Regions from separate parts of the Sagittula stellata E-37 genome, predicted to be linked through region 1. Evidence: riboswitches for the same ligand, from Rfam matches in the RefSeq annotation. Region 1 holds a riboswitch; the other holds the start of a gene.
What was found. A riboswitch is a leader RNA that binds a small molecule or an ion and turns the genes downstream of it on or off. The one in region 1 is predicted to bind cobalamin.
Positions count from the first base shown of each region.

Region 2: linked by a shared signal. The riboswitch ahead of ABFK29_RS18270 (DUF1636 family protein) and the one ahead of bluB (5,6-dimethylbenzimidazole synthase) in region 1 are both predicted to bind cobalamin.

Region 1 is NZ_CP155729.1:3,581,454-3,588,699, reverse strand. Features, by position in the region: gene ABFK29_RS17075 (hypothetical protein) at 1-567, shown strand, start outside; gene ABFK29_RS17070 (YtoQ family protein) at 630-1,079, shown strand; gene ABFK29_RS17065 (glutathione S-transferase family protein) at 1,294-1,992, opposite strand; gene mscL (large conductance mechanosensitive channel protein MscL) at 2,146-2,580, shown strand; cobalamin riboswitch at 2,642-2,832, shown strand; gene bluB (5,6-dimethylbenzimidazole synthase) at 2,876-3,559, shown strand; gene ald (alanine dehydrogenase) at 3,726-4,844, opposite strand; gene ABFK29_RS17045 (Lrp/AsnC family transcriptional regulator) at 4,992-5,450, shown strand; gene ccoS (cbb3-type cytochrome oxidase assembly protein CcoS) at 5,679-5,840, opposite strand; gene ABFK29_RS17035 (heavy metal translocating P-type ATPase) at 5,874-7,246, opposite strand, start outside.
Region 2 is NZ_CP155729.1:3,827,447-3,834,692, forward strand. Features, by position in the region: gene cobN (cobaltochelatase subunit CobN) at 1-360, opposite strand, end outside; gene cobW (cobalamin biosynthesis protein CobW) at 406-1,461, opposite strand; gene ABFK29_RS18270 (DUF1636 family protein) at 1,462-1,848, opposite strand; cobalamin riboswitch at 1,950-2,166, opposite strand; gene cobO (cob(I)yrinic acid a,c-diamide adenosyltransferase) at 2,202-2,813, shown strand; gene ABFK29_RS18280 (YrhK family protein) at 3,515-3,781, shown strand; gene ABFK29_RS18285 (cobyric acid synthase) at 3,778-5,223, shown strand; gene cobD (threonine-phosphate decarboxylase CobD) at 5,226-6,194, opposite strand; gene cbiB (adenosylcobinamide-phosphate synthase CbiB) at 6,213-7,151, opposite strand; gene ABFK29_RS18300 (hypothetical protein) at 7,148-7,246, opposite strand, start outside.

The DNA of each region.
Region 1 (7,246 bases):
CCGCTGAAGTGGCTGGAGCCGGTGGACGACACGGTCGAGCGCATCGCGCAGGTGGTGTTCTTCGTCATGGTGGCGACCGGTGCGCTGGCGGTCGCGCTGGCGCCGGCCTCGGGCGTGGGCTGGGCGGTGCTGGCGGGCGCGGCGCTTCTGGCGCTGGTCACGGCAGGACGCGGCAGGGGCGGCCACGTGGCGCGGCGCATGGGGCTATACGGTGCCTTCCTCGCCGTGGCGCTGCCGGGGGCGTTCCTGCTGTCGGCGCTTCTGGCGGACCGGATGACCGCCCAGGTCTGGGCGCGGCACAGCGCCATCGTCGACGAGATCACCGCGCAGGTCGACCCGGCGGTGGCGGTGCCTGTCGAGGGAAGCGGTGTCATGGGGGCGCTGCAGGGCGCGCGGATGGAGTTCGAGCGCTATTCGACCATGGCGGGCGCGCTTTACGAGCGGTCGGATGCGCTGGTGCAAAGCCTGATCGCGCTGCTGGCGGTGTTCCTGTTCAAGATGCTGGTTCTGCCGCTCATGATCCTCGCAGGTGCCTGGATCGGTCTGAGGGCGCTCGACGGGCGGTGACTTGCCATTCCGGGCGGGTCGGTTAGGTGTCTGGGATCATCAAGGCGAAGGGAGGCCGCAGCATGGCATTCAGGGTTTACCTGTCGGGCGAGATCCACACCGACTGGCGCGACCGCATCCGCGACGGCGCGGCGGGACTGGGCATCGACTTCGACGGCCCGGTGACGGATCACGGCAACAGCGACGACTGCGGGGTGGCGATCCTCGGGGCGGAGGACGACAAGTTCTGGCACGACCACAAGGGCGCCAAGCTGAACGCGATCCGCACACGCAAGGGCATCGCGGAGGCCGACGTGGTCGTCGTGCGCTTCGGCGACAAGTACAAGCAGTGGAACGCGGCCTTCGATGCGGGCTATGCCGCCGCGCTGGGCAAGTCTCTGATCATCCTGCAACCGGAAGAGCATGACCACGCCCTGAAGGAGGTCGACGCCGCAGCGCTGGCCGTGGCGCGGACGCCGGAACAGGTGGTGCAGCTTCTCGCCTACGTCATCACCGGCACACTGCCGGGCTGAGGAAGGAGGGCGGCGCGAAGCCCCGCCCTACCTGAGGACGCGACGGATGCGGTGTGAGTGCACGGACCGGTGTGACCGGTTGCGTGGGCTCCCGCGTGCGTTGGCCGTGCCCGGGCCCCGGGCCACGCATCGGCCAGATCGGGTCGGTGCACGTCCCTGTCCACGCGGCGCGGCGCCCCGCGGCGCGGGGCTGTGCGCCGCGCGCCTGCGAGCGTTAGTCGCGCGCCGGGATATTCACGCCGTGTTGCACCGCCGGGCGCTCGTAGAACCGCTTGACGTAGGCCACGCAGTTGGGATGGTCGTCCCAGCCCACCACGTCGCGCGCGCCGTAAAATTCGAGCGCGTTGAGCCACGGGCAGAGCGCGATGTCCGCCACGGAATACGGCCCGGCGATCCAGTCTCGACCGTCCAGCGCGCCTTCGACAACGCTCAGCAGCCGCCGCGCCTCGTTCACATACCGGGTGCGGGGAAGCGGGTCCTTCACGTCCTTGCCCGCGAACTTCCAGAAGAAACCGAGCTGCCCCAACATCGGTCCGACGCCGCCCATCTGGAACATCAGCCATTGCGTGATCTTGTGCCGCTCGGTCGCGGTCTCGCCCAGCAGCATTCCGGCCTTCTCGCCGAGATAGAGCAGGATGGCCCCGGATTCGAACAGCTCCAGCGGCGCGCCGTCCGGGCCGTTCGGGTCGATTATCGCGGGGATCTTGTTGTTGGGGTTGAGCGACAGGAACTCAGGGCTTTTGACGTCCTTGTCCGACAGGGTGATCTTGTGGGCCTCGTAGGGCAGCCCGGTCTCCTCGAGCATGATCGACGCCTTGACCCCGTTGGGCGTCGGGAAGGCATAGAGCTGGATGCGGTCGGGGTGCGCGGCGGGCCAGCGGCGCGAGATCGGATGGTCGGCAAGAGCGGTCATGATGCGTGTCCTCGTTAAGGAAGATGTCCTGGCCGACCCTAGTCCGGCATTTCCCGCTTTCCCAGCCGATCCGGCATGACATAATCCTGTTTGTGCAAAAACACCCCGCAGGACATGTGGCCAAGCATGCCGGCGCTCTTACGGAATGGGAAAATGATTAAGGAATTCAAGGATTTCATCGCCAAGGGCAATGTCATGGACATGGCCGTGGGCATCATCATCGGCGCGGCGTTCACCGCGATCGTGCAGTCGCTGGTGGGCGACATCATCAATCCGATCATCGCCTTGTTCACCGGCGGCATCGACTTTTCGGGCTGGTTCTATGCGCTCGACGGCAACGAATACGCGTCGCTCTCGGCGGCGACAGAGGCGGGCGCGCCGGTCTTTGCCATCGGCAAGTTCATCATGGCGGTGATCAACTTCTTCATCATCGCCTTCGTGGTCTTCATGCTGGTGAAGATGGTCAACCGCGCGAAGGCCGCCGCGATCCGTGAGCGTGAGGAAGGCCAGCCAGCCGAAGCCACGCCGTCCGGCCCAACGGAACTGGACGTGCTGCTCGAGATCCGCGACACGCTGAAGACACGCTGACCACGTGACGGCAGACCGGTCCCGTCCGGGGGCGGTGCACTTGCGCCAAGGGGCGGGATTTGCGATCCCGTCCGTGTCAGGTGCCTCCGTCCTCGGGGGAGAATCGGGAAGCCGGGGCAGAACCGGCGCGGGCCCGCCGCTGTGACGGGGACGGGGCGGACACATGGCCACTGGGCGTCAGTCAGGCGCTCGGGAAGGCGTCCGTTCCGGATGATCCGAAGCCAGAAGACCGGCCTGACGGCATGGCGGCCCCGCCTGGACAGCGGGGGCGCGCAGGCCTTTGGGAGGTGACCCCATGACAGGACCGGTGAACCGCCGATCCCCGGCGCCCGTTGCGGCGCGCGCGTTTTCGGACGAGGAGCGGCGGGCGCTCTACGACGTGATTGCCCACAGACGGGACGTGCGGAACGAATTCCTGCCCGATCCGGTGGACGAAGACGTGCTGCGGCGCATCCTGGAGGCGGCGCATGCCGCGCCATCGGTCGGGCTCTCGCAACCCTGGGATTTCATTCTGCTGCGCGATCCCCTGCGCCGGGCGCAAGTGCGGGCCGCATTCGCCCGCGCCAACGACGAGGCGCAGGCGATGTTCCCGCCGGACAAGCGGTCGGCCTATGCCGCGCTGAAGCTGGAAGGGATCGAGAAGGCCCCCCTGAACATCTGCGTCACCTGTGACCGGTCGCGCGGCGGACCGGTCGTGCTGGGGCGCACGCATCAGCCGGAGACGGATCTCTATTCGACGGTCTGCGCCGTCCAGAACCTCTGGCTGGCGGCGCGGGCCGAAGGCGTCGGCGTCGGTTGGGTCAGCATCCTCGACGAGGCCGACCTGCGCCCGATCCTCCGCCTGCCCGAGCACGTCCGCGTGGTCGCCTACCTCTGCGTCGGCCACGTCAGGGAGCTGTTCGACGGCCCCGAACTCGCAGCGCGCGGCTGGGCGCGGGCGCGCACGCTCGATGCGCATGTCCGCGAGGAGGGCTGGTAAGGCCAGCGCCCGGGCCGCCGTCAGCACGACGCATCCGACCGCCGATATTCAGGTCGCAACCTTCAAAGAACCCGCTGCCGGCTTCTTTGCTTCCAAAATACTCCGGAGGGGTTCGGGGAGGCAGAGCCTCCCCGACCGGTCGCCGTGCGCAGCACGGCGAAACCGCTCAGGCCGCCAGCGCGGCCGCCGGCGTGATCGCGGCAAGCCCAAGCGCCTCGCCCACCGCGGCGTAGGTCAGCTTGCCCGCATGCACGTTCAGCCCGGCCAGAAGGTGCGGATCGTCGGCGCAGGCTTTCTTCCAGCCCTTGTCGGCCAACGCCAGCATGAACGGCATGGTCGCGTTGCCCAGGGCGATGGTCGATGTGCGCGCCACGGCGCCCGGCATGTTCGCCACGCAGTAGTGCACGATGCCGTCGACTTCGTAGATCGGGTCCTGATGGGTTGTGGCCTTCGAGGTCTCGAAGCAGCCGCCCTGGTCGATGGCCACGTCGACGATCACGGCGCCGGGCTTCATCGTCGACAGTTGCGCGCGGCTGACCAGCTTCGGCGCGGCGGCGCCGGGGATCAGCACGGCGCCGATGACCATGTCGGCCTCGGCCACCATCTCGGCGGTGTTCCCGGCAGAGGCGTAGCGGGTCTTGAAGACCGAACCGAAGACGTCGTCGAGGTAACGCATCCGCGACAGGGAGCGGTCGAGCACGGTGACCTCGGCGCCCATGCCCGCGGCGACGCGGGCCGCGTGGGTGCCGACGACGCCGCCGCCGATCACCGCGACCTTCGCGGGGCCGACCCCCGGCACGCCGCCCATCAGCACGCCGCGGCCGCCGTTGGCCTTCTGCAGCGACCAGGCGCCGACCTGCGGGGCGAGACGGCCCGCGACCTCGGACATCGGCGCCAGAAGGGGCAGGCCGCCACGGTCGTCGGTCACGGTTTCATAGGCGATGCAGGTCGCGCCGGAGGCGATCAGGTCGTGGGTCTGCTCCGGATCGGGCGCGAGGTGGAGATAGGTGAACAGCACCTGGCCCTCGCGCAACATGGCGCGTTCGGGGGCCTGGGGTTCCTTCACCTTGACGATCATGTCGGCGGAGGCAAAGACCTCGGCGGCGGTGTCGGCCAGCGCGGCGCCCGCGGCGGTATAGTCTTCGTCGGTGAAACCGGCGCCGAGGCCTGCGCCTTTCTGGACGATGACCGAATGGCCATGCGCCACCGCTTCGTGTGCGGCGTTGGGCGTCAGGCCCACGCGGAATTCCTGGGGTTTGACTTCTGTCGGGCAGCCGATCTTCATGACGCGATCCTTTGAGCCTGGGTCCTGTTGGGGTGCGGCAATCTACCATGAACGGCTTGCAAAAGGGTCCGAGACTGGGGCACCTTTGCGCACCGCCGCGCACGATTGTTCGACGGTTTGCAGGCACCGCGGGAGGAATCTTCGAATATGGCGCTAGACGAGACGGATCGGCGACTGCTCAGGGTGCTTCAGCGCAAGGGCCGCATGTCGAACGCGGACCTCAGCGAACAGGTCAACCTGTCCCCCTCGGCCTGTCACCGGCGGGTGCAGCGGCTTGAGGCGGACGGCTACATCCGCGACTACGTGGCGCTTCTGGATGCGCGCAAGCTGTCGCTGCCGACCACCGTCTTCGTGGAGATCACCCTGCAGGCGCAGGCCGACGAGGTGCTGGAGGCTTTCGAGACCGCCGTGTCCCGCGTTCCGGCGGTGCTGGAGTGTCACCTGATGGCGGGCACGGCGGATTACATCCTGAAGGTCGTGGCCGAGGACACGGAGGATTACGCCCGCATCCACCGGCAGTATCTGACCCGCCTGCCGGGCGTCGCGCAGATGCAGTCGTCCTTTGCGCTGAAGACGGTATTCAAGACCACGGCGCTGCCGGTCTGAGCCGGGGCTGTCGATCGGCCCGACCGGGCCGGTTGGCCGCGTATGCCATGCGGATGACCTCTCTGCGGGCGCCTGGCGTGGATGTGGGGAGGGGGCGCTGCCCCCGTCTCCCTGCGGGAGACCCCCCGAGGTATTTTGACCAAGATGAAGGGCAGCAGAGGGCTGACGGGTGCCGGTCGCGGTGCGCAAGGCGGTCCCGTGTGGCGGGAAGCCGGGCGCTTTCTCGGGTCAGTCCTGCTTGGGGCGGTCGTCGTAGTCGCCCGAGAGGATGCGTTGCGCGTCGCCCTCGGGGTCCTCGTACTGGTTCGAACGGATCGTGAAGACGAAGAATAGGAGCCCCATGCCGCCCAGCACGAGGGAGATCGGGATCAGGTAGGTGAGAACGTTCATCGGTCGTGTGCCTTTCGTGCGGGTCGGGGCGTGTCAGCGCAGGCGCAGGGCGTTCAGCGAGACGGTGACGGAACTAGCGGACATGGCCAGCGCGGCGATCAGCGGCGAGCAGAGGCCCGCCACCGCGAGGGGCACCGCGATGAGGTTGTACCACGTGGCGATCGTGAAGTTTTCGCGGATGCGCTTCACAGCTTTGCGGGCGGTGGTCGCGGCCTCCGGCAGGGGCGCGAGGCTTTGTCCCAGAAGCACGATATCGGAGGCCACGCGCGCCGCGTCGAGCGCGGAGGCCGGCGAGATCGAGACATGCGCGGCGGTGAGCGCCGCGGTGTCGTTCAGCCCGTCGCCGACCATCAGGACCTTTGCACCGTTCTTCGAGAGCGTCTCGATCCGGGCAGCCTTGTCCTGCGGCAGGGCCTCGGCCATCCACTGGGCGATGTCCAGCCGCCGGGCCAGGGATTCGACCGCCGCCGCGGTGTCGCCGGACAACAGCACGACCGTCATGCCGGCCTGCCGGAAGGCGGCCACGGCCTCGGCGGCGCCGTCGCGCATGCGGTCGGTGAAGAGCAGGGCTTGCGGGGGGGCGTCGCCGATCCGGAGCCAGGCGGCGGTCTGGTCGGTGGCGGTGCCGCCGATCCAGGCGGCGCGACCGAGGCGCACCTCGCGCCCCTGCCATGTGGCGCTTGTGCCGTAGCCCGGGCTCTCGGTCAAGCCGGTCACTTGCGCGGGGGCGATGCCCGCGGCCCGTGCCGCCGAGGTGAGCGCACGGGAGAGCGGATGGGCGGAGCCCTCGGCCAGCGCGTGGGCGATGGCGAGGTCGGCGGTGGTGAAGGCGTCGAGGTTCACCGGCTCGGGCGTGCCCGCGGTCAACGTGCCGGTCTTGTCGAAGACGACGGTGTCGACCTGCGCCAGCCGTTCCAGCGCTGTGGCGTCCTTGATGAGCAGGCCCTTGCGGAACAGCCGTCCGGAGGCGGCTGTGGTCACGGCGGGCACGGCCAGACCCAGCGCACAGGGGCAGGTGATGATCAGCACGGCGGCGGCAATGTTGAGCGCGGTGCGCAGGTCACCGCTGTAGAGCAGCCAGCCGAGGAAGCTGAGCGCGGAGAGGATGTGCACGCCCGGAGCGTAGAGTCTGGCCGCGCGGTCGGCCAGCGAGGTATAGCGCGAACGGCCTGACTCCGCGATGGCGACGAGGTCGGCCATGCGCGCGAGCGAGGTGTCGCGGCCCACCGCGCTGGCGCGGATGGTCAGCGGGCCGGTCAGGTTGACCTCGCCCGCGCTGACGGCGGTGCCCGGCGTGCCCAGCACCGGCAGGGTTTCCCCGGTCAGCAGCGAGCGGTCGCGTTCCGACGTGCCCTCCACGATCTCGCCGTCGACGGGCATGCGGCCGCCGGGGCGCACGCGGATCA
Region 2 (7,246 bases), 250 kb from region 1:
GTCGGCGGGCAACACGGCCAGCGCGATGCCCTTCTGTTGCGCCAGCGACAGCACCTGCTGCAGGCCGTAGGACCAGTAGGGCACGCCGCCGATCAGGCGGATCAGGATGCCCTTCGCGCCCTCCAGCGTCTGTTCCACGTAGGTGTCGACCGACAGCGGATGCCTGAGGGCGGCGAGATTGGCGAGACGGAGCGTGGGCATCCGCCCCTCTGGCCCGCCGCCGCGCCGCCAGCCTTCGGCAAAGGCGCCGAGGTCGCTGTCGGAGAACGACAGCACGACGAGGTCCGCCGGGCTCTGGCCCAGGTCCTGCGGCGTCTCGCTTTCTTCGAGGCCGTGGCTTTCGCGGAAGATGACGTGCATCGGCGGTTCCCGGAAAGGCGGCGCACAGCCCCGCCCTACCTTACGTCATTCTGCGGCGACAGGCGCGGCCCCGAGGACCGCCCCGATGGCCTCGGGTTGGATGTCGTCATGTTCCGCGATGACCACGACCCGGCTGACGCGCGCCTCGTCCGGCTTCCACGGGCGGTCGTACTGATGACGCACCCGCGCGCCCACCGCCTGCACCAGAAGGCGCATAGGCTTGCCCTTGACGGCGGCATACCCTTTCACCCGAAGGATGTTCTGCTCCTTCGCGAGGCGCTCGATGGCGGCGACCAGCTGGGCGGGACTGTCCTGTTCCGGCAGCTCCACAACGACCGATTCGAAGTCGTCGTGCTCGTGATCGTCGTGGTCGTCGTGATGCGAGGGGCGCGCGTCCATGTCGTCCTCTGCGGCGGCTTCCAGCCCGAGGATCACGCGCGGGTCGACCACACCTTCGGCCACTTCGACCACCGGCAGCGGGCGCGGTGCCTCGGCGGCGATGATCGCCTTGGCCTTCGCCACGCCTTCGGGTCCGGCGAGGTCGGGCTTGGTCAGCAGGATGATGTCGGCGCAGGAGATCTGGTCCTCGAAGACCTCGCTCAGCGGCGTCTCGTGGTCGATGCTGTCGTCGGCCAGACGCTGCGCGTCCACCCGCGCCACATCGGGAGCGAAGCGGCCCGCCGCCACGGCCTCCGCATCGGCCAGCGCGATCACGCCGTCGACGGTGATCTTCGACCGGATGTCGGGCCAGTCGAAGGCTTTCAGAAGCGGCTTCGGCAGGGCGAGGCCGGAGGTCTCGATCAGGATGTGGTCGGGGCGCGGGTCGAGCGCCATCAGCGCCTCGATGGTGGGGATGAAGTCGTCGGCCACGGTGCAGCAGATGCAGCCGTTGGCGAGCTCCATGATGTTCTCGGCCGGGCAGTCGGGGATGGCGCAGGATTTCAGGATGTCGCCGTCCACGCCCACGTCGCCGAATTCGTTGACCACCACGGCCAGGCGGCGGCCGCCGGGGTTCTGCATCAGGTGGCGCACCAGCGTCGTCTTGCCGGAGCCGAGGAAGCCGGTGATCACGGTGACGGGGAGTTTGGCTAGATCGGTCATTCAGTCGGCCTCCACAGGGGTGTTCGGGGTCAGGGGCGGAATACGCGCCACGCAGTTGCGCTTGAAGTGTTCGGGACGCTCGCGCCACGGGATCAACCCGTCGCCGGTCGCGTGATAGCGCGCCGCGCCGTCGAGCAGCATGTCCGGATGCGACGCCTCGTCGACATTCCCGAACACGTAGGTCCAGCGGTCGCCGCCGCGCAGGGCGACGGTACAACCGGCATCGCAATTCTGCAGGCATTCGACGGCGGTCAGGCGCAGGCCCTCGGGCAAAGGCCGGTCGGCAAGGGCATCGTAGAGCGCCTGCCCGGGCCGGCGGTCGTCGGCGGGGATGTCCTGCCCCCGGCGGCACTTCACGCAGACCAGAAGTTCGGTCTCTGACGGCATGGCGACCTCGCGCATCTGGGGGGACCTTGAGCGGGGCACGGGCCAAGACAGGCCCTCTCCCGACCCCGGATCACCCCGTCCGGTTTCGTTCCTCCGCCCCTTCCACGGCGCGGCCACTGGCAGGTCTCCCGGCTTGCGGAACTGGGCGGCAGGCAGTCCTGCCGATCCCAACGGAACCCGGCCTTCCCGGCGATGTCGCCAGTGGCTTCGGGCCCTTTCCGGTCACGGTCGCGGGGGCGGCTGCGCCTGACCCCGACGCGGGGCTGCGCATTCCCTTTTCACCTGCTAGACACAGGCACCAGCACTCCGGCTGATGCGCCGGACGCCCGGCAATGTCAAGGAGAGCCCGCGCCATGAGCGAAGACGAAAACGCCCGCCACACCGAAAAGATGAAGAAGATCAAGGCGGCCCGCGACCGGATGATGGCGACCAAGACGGAGGAGAAGGGCCTGATTATCGTCCATACCGGGACCGGCAAGGGCAAGTCGTCCTCCGGATTCGGCATGATCATGCGCTGCATCGCGCATGGCATGCCCTGTGCGGTGGTGCAGTTCATCAAGGGCGCCTGGCCCACCGGCGAAGGCACGTTCCTGCGCGAACGCTTCGCGGCGGAGTGCCGGTTCTTCGTGTCGGGGGAAGGGTTCACGTGGGAGACGCAGGACCGCGAACGCGACATCGCGGCGGCGCAAAACGGCTGGGAGATCGCCAAGACGCAGATCCTCGACCCGGAAGTGCAGTTCGTTCTGCTCGACGAGATCAACATCGCGCTGCGCTACGACTATCTCGACATCGACGACGTGGTGGGGTTCCTGCTGGAGCAGAAACCGCCGATGACCCATGTCTGCCTGACCGGGCGCAACGCCAAGCCCGAACTGATCGAGGCGGCGGACCTCATCACCGACATGACGCTTGTCAAACACCCGTTCCGTGAAGGGGTGAAGGCGCAGAAGGGCGTCGAGTTCTGAGATTGTGGCGCCGGATTTCGGCTCGCCTGCGGCGACCCGACCCGCTGGGGGTTCCCCCCAGACCCCCAAGGTATTTGGACCAAGATGAAGGCAAGACTTCTTTAATCGGAATCGGAGAGGCTGGCCGGGCGGTACAGGGAGAGGTCCCGATGACCGCCCAAGGTGAAGGCACCGCGCCTCCCCCTTCGACGAAGGCCCGAGGCGCGGTGTCCGACCCGCCCCTTCATCTTGGCGAAAAATACCTCCGCCGGAGGCATCCTGTCCGGGCCGTTTGCGCCGTTTGACGTGTGGGGACGTGCGTCAGGGAAACGGGCAGGCTGTTCCGGCTGGATCAGTGGGCGCGGCGAGCGGAATTTCTGCAATGCGCTCTCTGCCCCTGGTGCCTGTCTTCGGAATTGGGTGAGGCCGGGGCGTCCCTGGGAGCGGCGCCGTGTGGATGGCGTTGCGCCTGGCCTGGGGAAGGTCGACGTTTAGCTCATTGCTTGCCACCACGGGACATGACCGGTGCGCGAAGATTTCCGGTAGCGGTCAACGAGACAACGGACTTGCTTCGGCGGTTCTTGCCGGAACGAACAGTGGCCGGTCGTGGGTTCGCGGGCGGGCGCTTCGGCATGCCAAGATGGTTTCGGCGCGTTGACCCTGCGTTCAAGGCTGGTAACGGTGGATGTCACTATCCCGAAACCAGCGAGGACCACCGCCAGATGTTCAGGAAACGGCTGCAGGACGCCACCTCCCGTCACGAGGAGGTCTACGGCTTCTACGAGAAGATCTATACCGTCATCGACCTCTGCGCGGGGCTCGCGTTTCTCTTCGGATCCATCCTCTTCTTCTGGGAAGACACGCAATACCCGGCGACCTGGCTTTTTACCGTGGGCTCCGCCCTGTTCGTCGCGCGGCCGGCGTCGCGGTTCGCCCGGGAGTATCACCTTGCGCAGCTCCCGCTGCCCGGGGATCGTGACCCGGAATGACGCGCGCCCTGATGCTTCAGGGCACCGGGTCCAACGTGGGCAAGTCGGTGCTGGTGGCCGGGCTATGTCGGGCGGCGCTGCGGCGCGGCCTCTCGGTGGCGCCGTTCAAGCCGCAGAACATGTCGAACAACGCCGCCGTGACAGTCGACGGCGGCGAGATCGGCCGCGCGCAGGCGTTGCAGGCGCGGGCCTGCGGGCTGGAGCCGCTGACCGACATGAACCCTGTTCTGCTGAAACCGGAGACCGACGTGGGATCTCAGGTCGTGGTGCAGGGCAAGCGGCTGGCGACGGTGAAGGCGCGCGAATACGCCGCCCTGAAGCCGCAGTTGCTGGGTCATGTCCGCGAGAGTTTCGCGCGGCTGAAGGCGCGCCATGACCTGGTGATCGTCGAGGGCGCGGGTAGCCCGGCAGAGGTCAACCTGCGCGCCGGCGACATTGCGAACATGGGTTTTGCGGAGGCCGTGGACCTGCCCGTCGTGCTGATCGGCGACATCGACCGCGGCGGCGTCATCGCGCAGGTGGTGGGCACGCAGGCGGTGCTGTCACCCGGCGACAACGCGCGGATCGAGGGCTTCCTGATCAACAAGTTCCGTGGCGACCCCTCGCTTTTCGACGACGGCTATGCGCTGATCGAGGCGCGCACCGGCTGGCGCGGCTTCGGCACCGCGCCGTGGTTCGCCCATGCCTGGAAGCTGCCTGCCGAGGATGCGCTGGACATCCGGGCCCCCGTGCGGCAGGAGGGGCTGCACATCGTCTGCCTGCGCCTGTCGCGGATCGCCAATTTCGACGACATGGACCCCCTGGCGCAGGAACCGGGTGTCCGGCTGACCATGCTGGGCCACGGAGAGCCGATCCCCGGCGATGCCGATCTCGTGGTCCTGCCCGGCTCGAAGAGCACGCGGGGCGACCTTGCCTTTCTGCGCGATCAGGGCTGGGACATCGACCTTGTCGCGCATCACCGGCGCGGCGGCCATGTGCTGGGGATCTGCGGCGGCTTCCAGATGCTGGGACGGCGGGTGGCCGACCCCGACGGTATCGAGGGCGCGGCGGGCGAGACGGCGGGGCTTGGCCTTCTCGACGTCGACACGGTGATGACCGGCGACAAGCGCCTGACCCGCGTGGACGCGCGACACGCCGCGACCGCCCTGCCCTTCGCCGGATACGAGATCCATATCGGGCGGACGACGGGCACGGATTGCGCGCGGCCCTTCGCTTTCGTCGATGGCCGCCCCGAAGGCGCCTGTTCGCCGGACGGGCGCGTGACGGGCAGCTACCTGCATGGCATGTTCACCGACGACGCCTTCCGCGCCGGATTCCTGAAGCGGTTCGGGGTGGCCTCGTCGCAAGCCTACGACGCGACGGTGGACGCGACGCTGGATGCCCTTGCGGACCACCTCGAAACGCATCTCGACGTGGCGGGACTGCTGGCGGCGGCACGCTAGGCTCAGCGCAGGGCGGCCTCCACAATGGGCCATTCGTCGTGGCCCGGCAGGCCCAGCCGCAGCCATGTGGCGCTGTAGGGGAAGACGCGGCTCCAGACATGGGCCTGCGCCAGGCGGTCCTGTGCCGCCGTTGCATCGGGCACCTCGTAGGTCCGGAAGAGCGGGCAGCCCCCCGCCAGCGGCCAGCCGCGCGCCATGGCGAGCGCATCCATAGCGGCGCAGTCGCGGTCGAGCCGGGCAATGGTTTCGGCCTGCCATCCCGTGTCGGCCAGTGCGGTACAGGCGATCTCGATCGCGGGGCCGGAAACGGGCCATGGCCCGGCCATCGCCCTCAGCCGGTCCGCCAGCGGCCCGGTCGCCAGCGCGAAACCCAGCCGCAGCCCCGCCAGCCCGTAGAACTTCCCGAAGGAGCGCAGGACCACCACGTTGTCGCGCAGGCGGTGCAGGTCGGGGGCGATGCAGGCACCGGGCGTTGCGTCGCCGAAACTCTCGTCGACCACCAGCAGGCCGACCTGCTCGGAGAGCACGGCTATCGCTTCGGTGTCCAGCACGCGGCCATCGGGGTTGTTGGGCGTGACCACCACGGCAAGGTCGGCGCCGTGGAGCGCGTCGGGGGTGGCCACATCCTCAACCGTCCAGCCGAAAGCGCGGAGGCAGGCGGCGTGTTCGTTGTAGGTGGGCGTGAGAACGCGGGCGGTGCCGGGCGCGGCAAGGAAGGGCACGGCCTGGATCGCAGCCTGCGCGCCCGCCAGTGGCACGACGTCGGCGCGGGTGGCGTAGGCTCGGGCCGCGACGCTGCGCAGAAGGTCCATGTCGGTTCGGGTCGGCAGCGCCTGCCATGCCTGCGGAGGAACGTGCGGCACCGGGTAGGGCACGCGGTTGATGCCGGTGGACAGGTCGATCCAGTCGAGCGCCACGCCACCGAAGCGTCTGATGGCGGCGTCGAGGTTGCCTCCGTGATCGCGTGCCATGTGGTTCCTTTCGTGTCGCTAGAGGACCGCGAGCGCAAGGAGCAACCCGCCCGCCAGCGCCATGCCCCGCATGTAGGTCCGGAGCGCCCGGCGCATGTCGCGCGCCGCAGGGTCCGGAGCGCCGGCGTTCAGCCACGGCTCCTCTACCCGGTGGGTGGCGTAGACGCGCGGGCCGGAAAGGCGCACGCCAAGGATGCCCGCCATCGCGCCTTCGGGCCAGCCCGCATTGGGCGAACGGTGGGCGGCGGCATCCCTGCGGACGACGCGCGACGCGTGCGCCAGGCGGCGCGGCGTGCCCAGGGCAAAGAGCGCGGCGGTGATGCGCGCCGGGATCCAGTTCACCCCGTCGTCGAGCCGGGCCGCGGCTTTTCCGAAGGCCTCGTAACGGTCCGTGCGGTGGCCGATCATCGAATCCATCGTGTTGATCGCCTTGTACCCCACGATGCCCGGCAGCCCCAGAACGACACCCCAGAAGAGCGGCGCGATCACCCCGTCCGAGGCGTTTTCGGCCAGGCTTTCGATCCCGGCGCGGGCGACGCCGCCGGTGTCGAGCTGCGTGATGTCGCGCCCGACGATCATCGCCACCGCCTGTCGCGCCCCGTCGAGGTCGCCACCGCCCAGCGGACGGGCGACCTCTGCCACGTGGTCATGCAGGGAACGGACGGCAACGAAGGGCCATGCGAGCAGGCCGGTCAGCGCAACCCCGGCCCAGCCGCCCGGCAGGATCAGCGCGACAAGCGCGGCAAGGGCCATGGGAAGTCCCGTCACCAGAAGGACGGTCAGCGTGCCGAAGACGATGCGCCTGTTGCGTGGGCCTGCATTCCAACGCTGTTCGCACAGCGAGATCAGGTTGCCGATCCAGACGACCGGATGACCGACGCGCTTGTACAGCGGATCCGGCCAGCCGATCCCGGCGTCGAGCACGAGCGCCACCAGCATCGTCGCGGCGAAGCTCATGGGCGCTGTCCGGTCGTGAAGTGCAGCACTTGCGTGAGGCCGGCCTCACGCAGTGCGGGTTCTGCCGTGGCGGGGACCGCGCCGGGGGCGAAGAT